DNA from 2 places in the Streptomyces sp. URMC 127 genome. Region 2 is predicted to be linked to the other one. Evidence: riboswitches for the same ligand, from Rfam matches in the RefSeq annotation. Region 2 holds a riboswitch; the other holds the start of a gene.

Region 1 (5,584 bases), on a different contig from region 2:
GCCCGCCGACGACAACCGCGATGGCCGTCGCAGCAAGGCCGTACGCGAGGGAGTTGCCGATCGCCTCCAGCGGGGCGACGACGAACGTGCCCGCGTTGTCGTCCGCGGAGGCCAGGGCGCGGTAGAAGGCCAGACCGTAGCCGTCGGGGCCGTCGAACGAGCGCAGCACGAGAACCACGAGCGGCGCGAGGATCAGCACCACGATGACCGCCAGGACGGACACCAGGAACGCCCACTGGCCGACGCCCCTCGGGCGCCGCGCGGTGCGCGCCGGGTCGACCAGCCGCAGGGCCGCCTCACGCCGGCGGACCGTCCAGGCATGCACCGCCAGCAGAGCTGCCACGGCCACGAACTGCAGCAAGGTGAGGACAGCGGCGGTCGGCAGATCGAGCATCTGCGCTGTCTGCTGGTAGATCTCCACCTCCAGGGTGGCGTAGCGCGGTCCGCCGAGGATCTGCACGACGCCGAAGGAGGTGAAGGTGAAGAGGAAGACCATGAGGGCGGCCGCGGCCACCGCCGGGGCCAGAGCGGGCAGCGTGACCCGCCGCCAGGCGGTGAAGCGCCCCGCGCCCAGCACCCGCGCCGCCTCCTCCTGGCGGGGGTCGAGCTGGGCCCACAGACCGCCGACGGTGCGCACGACGACGGCGTAGTTGAAGAACACGTGGGCGAGCAGGATCGCCCAGACCGTGGTGTCCAGGCGCACTCCCCACCATTCGTCCAGCAGCCCCCCGCGCCCGAGCAGGGCGAGGAAGGCCGAGCCGGCGACGACGGTCGGCAGGACGAACGGCACGGTCACCACGGCGCGCAGCATGCGCTTGCCGGGGAAGTCGAAGCGTGCGAAGGCGTACGCGCCGGGCAGGGCCACGGCGAGGGTGAGTGCGGTGGAGGCGGCCGCCTGCCAGGTGGTGAACCACAGCACGTGGCCGATGGCCGGGTCGGTCAGGACCTCTCCGGCGCGGGCGAACTGCCACTGCCCGCCGTCCTTCAGGCCCCGGGAGACGATTGCGGCCACGGGGTAGGCGAAGAAGACGCCGAAGAAGGCCAGCGGCAGGGCCATGAGGCCCAGTCGCACCGCCGTCCGCCGTGCCGAGCCGTCCGCGCCCCGTGCGGGGCCCCGTGCCGCGGTTCCGGGCCCTACTTCAGGACGAGCGAGGACCATGCCTTGACCCACTGGTCACGGTTCTTGGCGATCTTGTCAGGGGCCAGGGTGCCGGGCTCGTTCACCTGCGCGCCGTACTTGGTGAACAGCTCGGGCAGCTTGGCGTCCTGGTTGGCGGGCTTGACGAACATCTGCAGCGGCATGTCCTCCTGGAACGTACGGCTCAGGAGGAAGTCGATCAGGGCCTTGCCGCCCTCGGGGTTCTTCGCGCCCTTCAGCAGCCCGGCGAACTCGGTCTGCTGGAAGCAGGTGCCCGTGGCGACGCCGGTCGGCGCCTCGGCGGGCTGCGGCTTCACGCCCATGACCTCGGCCGGCGGGCTGGAGGCGTAGGAGACGACGAGGGGCTTGTCCCCCTTGGCCTTCTTTCCGCCCGCGGAGCCGGAGAAGCGCTCGTTGTAGGCCTGCTCCCAGCCGTCCACGACCTCGACGCCGTTGGCCTTGAGCTTCTTCCAGTAGTCCTGCCAGCCGTCGTCGCCGTACTTGGCGGCCGTGGCGAGCTGGAAGGCGAGACCCGGGGAGGAGGTGGCGACGTTCTCGGTGACGAGCAGGTTCTTGTACTCGGGCTTGATCAGGTCGTCGAGGGTCTGCGGCGGGGCCAGCTTGTGGTCGGCGAAGTAGGCGCGGTCGTAGTTGACGCAGATGTCGCCGGTGTCGACGGGCGTGACCCGGTGCTCGCCCGCGTCGGCCTGGAGCTTCCGCGGGACCCGGTCCAGGCCCTTGGCCTGGTACGGGGCGAAGATGCCGTTGTCGAGCGCCCGGGAGAGGAGCGTGTTGTCGACGCCGAAGAAGACGTCGCCCTGCGGGTGGCTCTTGGACAGGATGGCCTGGTTCACGGCCTGGCCCGCGTCGCCGCCCTTGAGGACGTTGACCTTGTAGCCGGTCTGCCGGGTGAACTGTTTCAGCACCTCGTCGGATGCGGCGAAGGAGTTGTGCGAGACCAGGGTGACGGTCTTGTCCTTGCCGCCGGAAGCTCCCGAGCCGCCGGAGTCGTCCGAGCCGCCGCATGCGGCCAGGGCCGGGAAGGCGAGCGCGGCGAGAGCTGCCGTGCCGACGGCACGCCGCAGGTTGGTGTTCATGGTTGAGCTGACTCCCTACGCCGGTATGACCCGGATCAGGTCCGAGGGTCTGCGGGCTGTGCCGCACTCTCAGCGCCCCGTGGGCGCTCCCCTGTCGGATTGTTCATTTGTGCGAGGGCACCGTATCAGTGCCCTCTCCATCGATCGGCGGCCGACCTGCGGCGGCCTCATGCCGGGCGCCTCGTGCGGCGCGCCTCATGCCGGCGCCTCATGCGGGCCGCCTCATGCCGCGCTCGTGCTCAGCGCTCCGTGGCGGCCAGCTGGCCGCAGGCGCCGTCGATCTCCTGGCCGCGGGTGTCCCGGACGGTCACGGGGACGCCGTGCGCGGCGATCGCCGCGACGAAGGCGCGCTCGTCCTCGGGCCGGGACGCCGTCCACTTCGACCCCGGAGTGGGGTTGAGCGGGATGAGGTTGACGTGCACGCGCTTGCCCTTGAGGAGCCGGCCGAGGAGGTCGCCGCGCCATGCCTGGTCGTTGATGTCCCGGATCAGGGCGTACTCGATGGAGATCCGGCGGCCGGACTTCTCCGCGTACTCCCACGCCGCGTCGAGGACCTCGCGGACCTTCCAGCGGGTGTTGACCGGCACCAGGGTGTCGCGCAGCTCGTCGTCCGGCGCGTGCAGGGAGACCGCCAGGCGGCACTTGAAGCCCTCGTCGGCGAAGCGCAGCATGGCGGGGACCAGGCCGACGGTGGAGACGGTGATACCGCGCTGGGAGAGCCCCAGGCCGTCCGGCTCGGGGTCCGTGAGGCGGCGGATGGCGCCGACGACCCGCTTGTAGTTGGCCAGCGGCTCGCCCATCCCCATGAAGACGATGTTGGACAGCCGCGCGGGGCCGCCGGGGACCTCGCCGTCGCGCAGGGCCCGCATGCCGTCCACGATCTGGTGCACGATCTCGGCGGTCGACAGGTTCCGGTCGAGCCCGGCCTGGCCCGTGGCACAGAACGGGCAGTTCATGCCGCAGCCGGCCTGCGAGCTGATGCACATGGTGACCCGGTCGGGGTAGCGCATGAGCACGGACTCCACCAGCTTGCCGTCGTGCAGGCGCCAGAGGGTCTTGCGGGTGGTGTCGTCGTCGCAGGAAATGTGACGCACGACGCTCATCAGTTCCGGCAGCAGCTCGGTGGCGAGCTTCTCGCGCGAGGCCGCCGGGATGTCGGTCCACGCGGCGGGGTCGTGCGCGTAGCGGGCGAAGTAGTGCTGTGAGAGCTGCTTGGCGCGGAACGGCTTCTCGCCGATCGCGGCGACGGCCTCGCGGCGCTCGGCCGGCGAGAGGTCGGCGAGGTGGCGCGGCGGCAGCTTGGCCCCGCGGGGGGCGACGAACGTCAGTTCTCCAGGCGCGGGGGCCATGAGTAAAGACTCCTCATTGACGACGGCGGATGACCTCCGCAATCGCGGAGCCGGCGGCAGGACGGTGCCGGAAACCCGGAGACCTCACAGGCACCCCCGCGGGCTGCGGGGCCGGAAAAGGGCCCGCCGCACAGCGACGAGCCCTTCCAGGGTACCCGGCCCGGTTCAGCCCGAGCCGACGAAGACGACCATGAGGAGCCAGACGACGGGCGCGGTCGGCAGGAGCGAGTCCAGCCGGTCCATGATGCCGCCGTGCCCCGGCAGCAGCGCGCCCATGTCCTTGATGCCGAGGTCCCGCTTGATCATCGACTCGCCGAGATCGCCGAGGGTGGCGCTGACCGCGACGGCCAGGCCGAGCAGCAGCCCCTCCCACCACACTCCGTCGTCGATCAGGAACTGCATGCACAGCGCACCGGCGACCATCGCGAAGGCGACCGCCCCGGCCAGCCCCTCGCGCGTCTTGCCCGGACTGATGCGCGGGGCCAGCTTGCGCTTGCCGAACTTCCAGCCCACCGCGTACGCGCCCGTGTCGCTGACCACCGTCAGGATCAGGAACGTGAGCACGCGCCACGCGCCGTCCCCGGCCGCCAGCATGAGGGCCACGAACGTGGCCAGAAAGGGCACGTAGAAGGCCGCGAAGATGCCGGCCGTGACGTCCTTCAGGTAGTCGTCCGGCGACTCCGTCATGCGCCACACGAGGACCGCCAGGGCGGTGAAGGCCACGGCCACCCACGCGCCCTCGGCGCCGCTGGCGTAGCCGGCGATGACCATGGCCGCCCCGCCGACCGCGAGGGGCACCAGCGGGGCGCGGATCGCCTTGCGCTCCGCGAGGCGGGACGTCAGCTCCCAGAGCCCGACCACGACGGCGATCACGATCACGCCGAGGAAGACGGGCTTGTAGATGAACAGGGAGGCGAGGATGACCGCGCCGAGGCCGACGCCGACCCCTATCGCCGCCCGCAGATCACGGCCGGCGCTCTTCTTCCCCGCCTTCGGCGACTCGGGCGAGGCAGGCACCGGGGCAGGGTCCTGGGGCCGGATGTCGGGCTCCTGTTCGTCGCGGAACAGGGGGCCGCGGAGATGGGCGGCCCCCTGGTCACGGTCGTCCTGGTCTCCGCCTGAGGAGGGCACGATGGGCATGGGCCGAGTCTGCGCCGCGATGCCCGCCTCGTGCACAGGACCCGCCGACGGGGCCGCAGAGGACGGCCCCCGGTCGGTGGACCCCCGGTATCCGGCGCTCGGCGGGGCCCCCCAGGATGTCTCGTTCATCAGACCTCGAGGAGCTCGGCTTCCTTGTGCTTGAGCAGCTCGTCCACCTGCGCCACGTACTTCGCGGTGGTGTCGTCGAGCTCCTTCTCCGCGCGGCGGACCTCGTCCTCGCCGGTCTCCTTGTCCTTGACCAGCTTGTCGAGGAGGTCCTTGGCCTTGCGGCGCACGGAGCGGATCGAGACCCTGGCGTCCTCGGCCTTGGTCTTCGCGACCTTGACGAACTCCCGGCGGCGCTGCTCCGTGAGCTCCGGGAAGGTCACCCTGATGATGTTGCCGTCGTTGCTCGGGTTGACGCCGAGGTCGGAGTCGCGGATCGCCTGCTCGATGTTGCGGAGCGCGCTCTTGTCGAAGGGCGTCACCACCGCCATGCGCGGCTCCGGCACCGAGAAGGACGCCAGCTGGTTGATCGGCGTCAGCGCACCGTAGTACTCCGCCACGATCTTGTTGAACATCGCCGGGTGCGCACGCCCGGTGCGGATCGCCGCGAAGTCCTCCTTGGCGACCACAACGGCCTTGTCCATCTTCTCCTCGGCCTCGAGGAGGATCTCTTCGATCACCACTTGCTCCTGGTGTTATCAGTAAGCAGAGCCTCGCCCCTGCGCGCGTCTTCTCCTGCACGGTGTCCGACCGGCAGGCAGTTGTCCATCCCCGTGCCGAGGTCTTCCCCCGGCACGGAGTTGCCGTCCGTAGCGGCTCCGGCCCCTACGAACGGCGTTGCGGGTCGTCAGTCC
Region 2 (5,584 bases):
AGCAGTTCGTCGGCGCCGGAGTGGTGGCCCGCGTACTGCACGAACCGCCCGAACTGCTCGGACCAGAAGTACGGGACCGGGTCGTAGACCGGGCCCTCCTCGGTGCCGAGCACGATGTTCGCGGCGACGGTCCGCGGCCCCTGCATGGCGTTGTCCCAGTGGTGGACGAGCAGCCGCTCGCCGTAGCGCGCGGACGGGAACGACGCGCAGTCGCCCACCGCGTAGACCCCGGGCAGCGAGGCGCGCAGCCGCTCGTCGGCGACGACGGCGCGGTCCGCGCCGAGCTCGATGCCGGAGCCCTCCAGCCAGCCGGTCGCGGGCCGCGCGCCGATCCCGACGACGACGGCCCCGGCCGGCAGCCGGGTGCCGTCGGTCAGCACGACCGCGCCGGGCTCCACGCTGCCCACCCGTGCGCCGAGCATCAGCCGGGCGCCGCTCTCGGCGTACCAGGGGGCCATGCGCTCGGCGACCTCGGCGGGCACGGCGCCGGCCAGCACGCGGTCCGCGGCCTCGACCACGGTCACCTCGCAGCCCGCCTCCCGGGCGGCCGTCGCGACCTCGGCGCCGATCCAGCCCGCGCCGACGGCGACGACGTCGTGCCGGCGGGCCAGCACCGGCCGCAGCCGCACGGCGTCGTCGAGGGTGCGCAGCAGGTGGACGTCCGGCAGGCCCTCGCTGCCGGGCAGCCGGACCGGCTCGGCGCCGGTGGCGATGACGAGGATGTCGTACGGGACGGGCCCGGCCGCGGTGTCCAGCAGGCGCTCGGCGGCGCGCAGGCCCGTGGCCTCGCGCCCGAGCTGCAGGTCTATCCCGAGCGAGGCGAAGTCCACCTCGAACGCGGAGCCCTCGGCCTTGCCCAGCAGCACGGCCTTGGAGAGCGGCGGCCTGTCGTACGGGGGGTGCGGCTCGGCGCCCAGCACGGTGACGGTGCCGGCCCAGCCGTACTCGCGCAGGGCGACGGCGGTCTGCACGCCGGCCATTCCGGCGCCCACGATGACAACGCTCCGCTCACTGGCGGCAAGTGGTTCTTCCCGGTGCTCGCTCACCTGATCACTGTAGGGCGACGGCCGGTCCGTACCGGGGGCAGGTCCCCCGGCGGGTCCGGGGAGGAGCACCCCGCCGCAACGGCGATCAGCCACGGCGGCGAGGGTCCGGCGGAATGCGCGGGCTCCGCTGCGCCGCCGGGTCGACAGGCCCTCGCGGGGCGCTCCCGGCGCGTACTAGGGTGGCCGGTACAACGCACTCGCGGGAGCCCGGACGACCGGGCTGAGAGGGAGGCTGACCGGCCTCCGACCGTACGAACCTGATCCGGGTCATGCCGGCGAAGGGAGGGGCTGGACGCCTCATGGACGCGTCTACGACCACACCGGGCCGCACTCCGGCCGTGCCCGCCTGCGACGTCCTCGTCGTGGGCGGCGGGCTGATCGGCCTCGTCACCGCCTGGCGCGCGGCGCAGCGCGGCCTGCGCACCGCGGTCGCCGACCCCGCGCCCGGCGGCGGCGCGGCGCGGGTCGCCGCCGGGATGCTGGCGGCGGTGACCGAGCTGCACTACGGCGAGGAGCCGCTGCTCGCCCTCAACCTGGCCTCCGCGCGCCGCTATCCGGACTTCACGGCCGAGCTGGAGGAGGCGAGCGGCGTCGCCACCGGCTACCGCGCGTGCGGCACGCTGGCCGTCGCCCTCGACGCCGACGACCGGGAGCACCTGCGCGAGCTGCACGCCCTGCAGCAGCGCTGCGGCCTGGACGCGCAGTGGCTCACGGGCCGCGAGTGCCGCCGCCTGGAGCCGATGCTCGCGCCGGGCGTGCGCGGGGGGCTGCGTGTCGACGGGGACCACCAGACCGATCCCCGCAGGCTCGCGCGGGCGCTGCTCACGGCCTGCGAACGGGCCGGGGTCGCCTTCCACCGCGCCGAAGCCGTACGGCTGCTGCTCTCCGGCGACCGGGCCGCGGGCGCGGAGCTCGCCGGCGGGCGCCGCGTCCCCGCCGGGCAGGTGGTGCTCGCCGCGGGCAGCCGCAGCGGCACCCTCGCGGGCGTCCCCGCGGACGTCCTGCCGCCGGTGCGGCCCGTCAAGGGCCAGGTGCTGCGGCTGCGCGTCCCGGACGCGTACGCGCCCTTCCTCTCCCGTACGGTGCGGGCGGTCGTCCGCGGCGGCCCGGTCTACCTGGTGCCGCGCGAGAACGGCGAGCTGGTCCTGGGCGCGACCACCGAGGAGCTCGGCTGGGACACCACGGTCACCGCCGGCGGTGTCTACGAACTCCTGCGCGACGCCCACGAGCTGGTGCCCGGCATCACCGAACTGCCCCTCGTGGAGACCTCCGCCGGGCTGCGCCCCGGCTCCCCCGACAACGCTCCCCTGCTCGGCCCGACCGCCCTGCCCGGCCTGCACACAGCGACCGGCCACCACCGCAACGGCGTCCTGCTCGCCCCGCTGACCGGCGACGTCATGGCCGAGGCGCTGACCACGGGGCGCCTCCCCGAGGAGGCCCGCCCCTTCTCCCCCCGACGCTTCTCGAACGCGCTCCAGGAGCTGCCCGCATGAACCCCACCGACCCCACCGACACGCCCGAGGCTCACATGGGCATCAGCGTCAACGGCGAGCACCGCGAGGTGCCCCACGGCCTGACCCTCGACAGCCTGGTGGCGAGCATGACCACCGCGCCCGGCGGCGTGGCCGCCGCCGTCAACGAGGCCGTCGTGCCGCGCGGCCAGTGGCCCGCCACGCGGCTCGGCGCCGGCGACCGCGTCGAGGTCCTCACCGCAGTGCAGGGAGGCTGATCAGCCCTGATGGCCGACGACCTGCTCACCATCGCCGACACCTCCTTCAGCTCCCGGCTGATCATGGGCACCGGCGGGGCGCCCAGCCTCGACGTGATGGAGCGCGCGCTCCTCGCCTCCGGCACCGAGCTGACCACCGTGGCGATGCGCCGCCTCGACGCGAGCGTCCGGGGCTCCGTGCTGTCCGTCCTGGAGAAGCACTCCATCCGGGTGCTGCCGAACACCGCCGGCTGCTACACGGCCGGCGAGGCCGTCCTCACGGCCCGGCTGGCGCGCGAGGCGCTCGGCACGGACTGGGTCAAGCTGGAGGTGATCGCCGACGAGCGCACGCTCCTGCCCGACCCGGTCGAGCTGCTCGACGCCGCGGAGATCCTCGTGGACGACGGCTTCACCGTGCTGCCGTACACCAACGACGACCCGGTCCTCGCCCGCAAGCTGGAGGACGCCGGCTGCGCGGCGATCATGCCGCTGGGGTCGCCCATCGGCTCCGGCCTCGGCATCCGAAACCCGCACAACTTCCAGCTGATCACCGAGCGGGCCGGGGTCCCCGTGATCCTCGACGCGGGCGCCGGCACGGCCTCCGACGCGGCGCTGGCCATGGAGCTGGGCTGCGCGGCGGTCATGCTCGCCTCGGCGGTGACGCGCGCCCAGGAGCCGGTGCTGATGGCCGAGGCGATGCGGCACGCGGTCGAGGCGGGGCGGCTGGCGTACCGGGCGGGGCGGATACCGAAGCGGCACTTCGCCGAGGCGTCGTCTCCTGCGGAGGGCTTGGCCCGTCTCGATCCGGAACGTCCGGAGTTCGCTCAGTAGCAGGGGCTCCGCCCCTGACCCCTTTGTCCTCAAACGCCGGACGGGCTTAATTTTCGCTGAGCCCGTCCCATGGTTCTTGCCGGGTCAGGGCTCCGTCCGCGCCCTTTTAGACTCGTCGCGTGGATACGACGCTAGGGGACCCGTTGGTCGGGCAGGTGCTCGACGGCCGCTACCGGGTCGAGGCCCGCATCGCCGTGGGCGGCATGGCCACGGTCTACCGCGCCCTCGACACCCGGCTCGACCGGGTGCTCGCGGTCAAGGTGATGCACCCCGGCCTCGCCTCGGACACCGCGTTCGTGGAGCGCTTCATCCGCGAGGCCAAGGCCGTCGCGCGCCTCGACCACCCGAACGTGGTGGGCGTCTACGACCAGGGCACCGACGGCCCGTACGTCTATCTGGCGATGGAGTACGTACCGGGGTGCACGCTGCGCGACGTGCTGCGCGAGCGCGGGGCCCTGCAGCCCCGCGCCGCCCTCGACATCCTGGAGCCGGTGCTGGCCGCGCTGGGCGCGGCCCACCTGGCGGGGCTCGTGCACCGCGACATGAAGCCCGAGAACGTTCTCATCGGCGACGACGGCCGCGTGAAGGTCGCCGACTTCGGGCTCGTACGGGCCGTGGACACGAACACCACCGCATCCACCGGATCCGTCCTCGGCACGGTGTCCTACCTGGCCCCCGAGCAGCTGGAGCACGGCACCGCCGATCCGCGCGTGGACGTCTACGCGTGCGGCGTCGTCCTCTACGAGATGCTGACGGGCGCCAAGCCGCACACCGGCAGCACCCCGGCCCAGGTCCTCTACCAGCACCTGCACGCGGACGTCCCGCCGCCGTCGGCGGCCGTGCCGGGGCTGGCCGCCGGGCTGGACGGGCTCGTCGCCGAGGCGGCGTCCCGCGACCCGCAGCTGCGCCCGGCCGACGCGGTCGCGCTGCTCGGCCTGGCCCGCACGGTGCGCGAGGGGCTGAGCGACGAGGAGCTGGACGCGCAGCCGCCGCAGGCCCTCCCCGGCGCCGCCGCCGGCCGGCGCGCGGCCGGTCCCGAGGACCGGACGAGCGTGCTGCCCAGGCCCGCGGCCCGGCCGCTGCCCGCGGAGGACGGCGAGCAGCACCTGAACCGGACGACGCGCCTGGACGCCCCGCCCGCGCCCCCGGTGCCGCCGGCACCCCCCGCGGGCCCGCGCGGCCGGTTCGCGCGGCTGCCGCGGCGCGGGGTCGTGGCCGTGGTCGCCGCCCTGCTGGCCGTTCTGGTCGGCACCGGCGTCTGGTACATCAACGCGGGCCAGTTCACGACCGTCCCCGCCGTCCTGGACATGACCCGCGAGAAGGCGGAGCGGACGCTGGACGGCGCGGGGCTCGGGGTGCGCACGAAGGAGGACTTCAGCGACACCGTCGAGCGCGGCCACGTCATCGCCGCCGACCCGGCGCCCGGCAAGCGCATCCGCAACACCGGCAAGGTGACGATCACCGTGTCGCGCGGCCCGGCCCGGGCCGAGGTGCCCAACGTCGCCGGCATGCCCTTCGACGAGGCGAAGAAGAAGATCGAGGGCGCGGGGCTGACCGTCGGCGAGGTCGGCAAGCAGTTCAGCACCGAGACCCCGCAGGGCTCCGTGCTGGCCAGCGACCCGAAGCCGGGCGAGCAGCGCCGGCCGGAGGCTCCGGTCGCGCTGACCGTCAGCAAGGGCGCGCCGCTGGACGTGCCGGACGTGCGGGGCATGTCCCCGGACGCCGCGACGGCCGCGCTGCGCGACAAGGGCTTCGAGGCGAAGGTGTCGGACACCCAGGTGTTCTCCGACCGCGCCAAGGGCTCGGTGGCCGAGCAGTCCCCCGGCACGGGCGACAAGGCCGCCAAGGGCGACACGGTCACCCTCACGGTCTCCAAGGGCAGGGAGATGCTGCCGGTCCCGGACGTCACCGGCAAGAGCGAGGCCGAGGCCAAGCGGCTGCTGACCGAAGCGGGCTTCAAGGTGAAGGTCGACAAGCCGTTCTTCTTCCCGCAGGACTC

Evidence for each region. A riboswitch is a leader RNA that binds a small molecule or an ion and turns the genes downstream of it on or off. The one in region 2 is predicted to bind thiamine pyrophosphate.
Region 1: it holds a riboswitch for thiamine pyrophosphate, as region 2 does, so the genes downstream of both, ACSNOH_RS05795 (thiamine ABC transporter substrate-binding protein) here and thiO (glycine oxidase ThiO) in region 2, are expected to answer to the same signal.

Annotation. Positions count from the first base shown of each region.
Region 1 is NZ_JBPQTW010000014.1:34,507-40,090, forward strand. It holds gene ACSNOH_RS05790 (ABC transporter permease) at 1-1,057, opposite strand, end outside; gene ACSNOH_RS05795 (thiamine ABC transporter substrate-binding protein) at 1,135-2,235, opposite strand; TPP riboswitch at 2,231-2,338, opposite strand; gene rlmN (23S rRNA (adenine(2503)-C(2))-methyltransferase RlmN) at 2,475-3,584, opposite strand; gene ACSNOH_RS05805 (phosphatidate cytidylyltransferase) at 3,750-4,853, opposite strand; gene frr (ribosome recycling factor) at 4,853-5,410, opposite strand; gene pyrH (UMP kinase) at 5,578-5,584, opposite strand, start outside.
Region 2 is NZ_JBPQTW010000256.1:784-6,367, forward strand. It holds gene ACSNOH_RS30965 (NAD(P)/FAD-dependent oxidoreductase) at 1-980, opposite strand, end outside; TPP riboswitch at 1,236-1,347, shown strand; gene thiO (glycine oxidase ThiO) at 1,346-2,539, shown strand; gene thiS (sulfur carrier protein ThiS) at 2,575-2,775, shown strand; gene ACSNOH_RS30980 (thiazole synthase) at 2,785-3,585, shown strand; gene pknB (Stk1 family PASTA domain-containing Ser/Thr kinase) at 3,705-5,584, shown strand, end outside.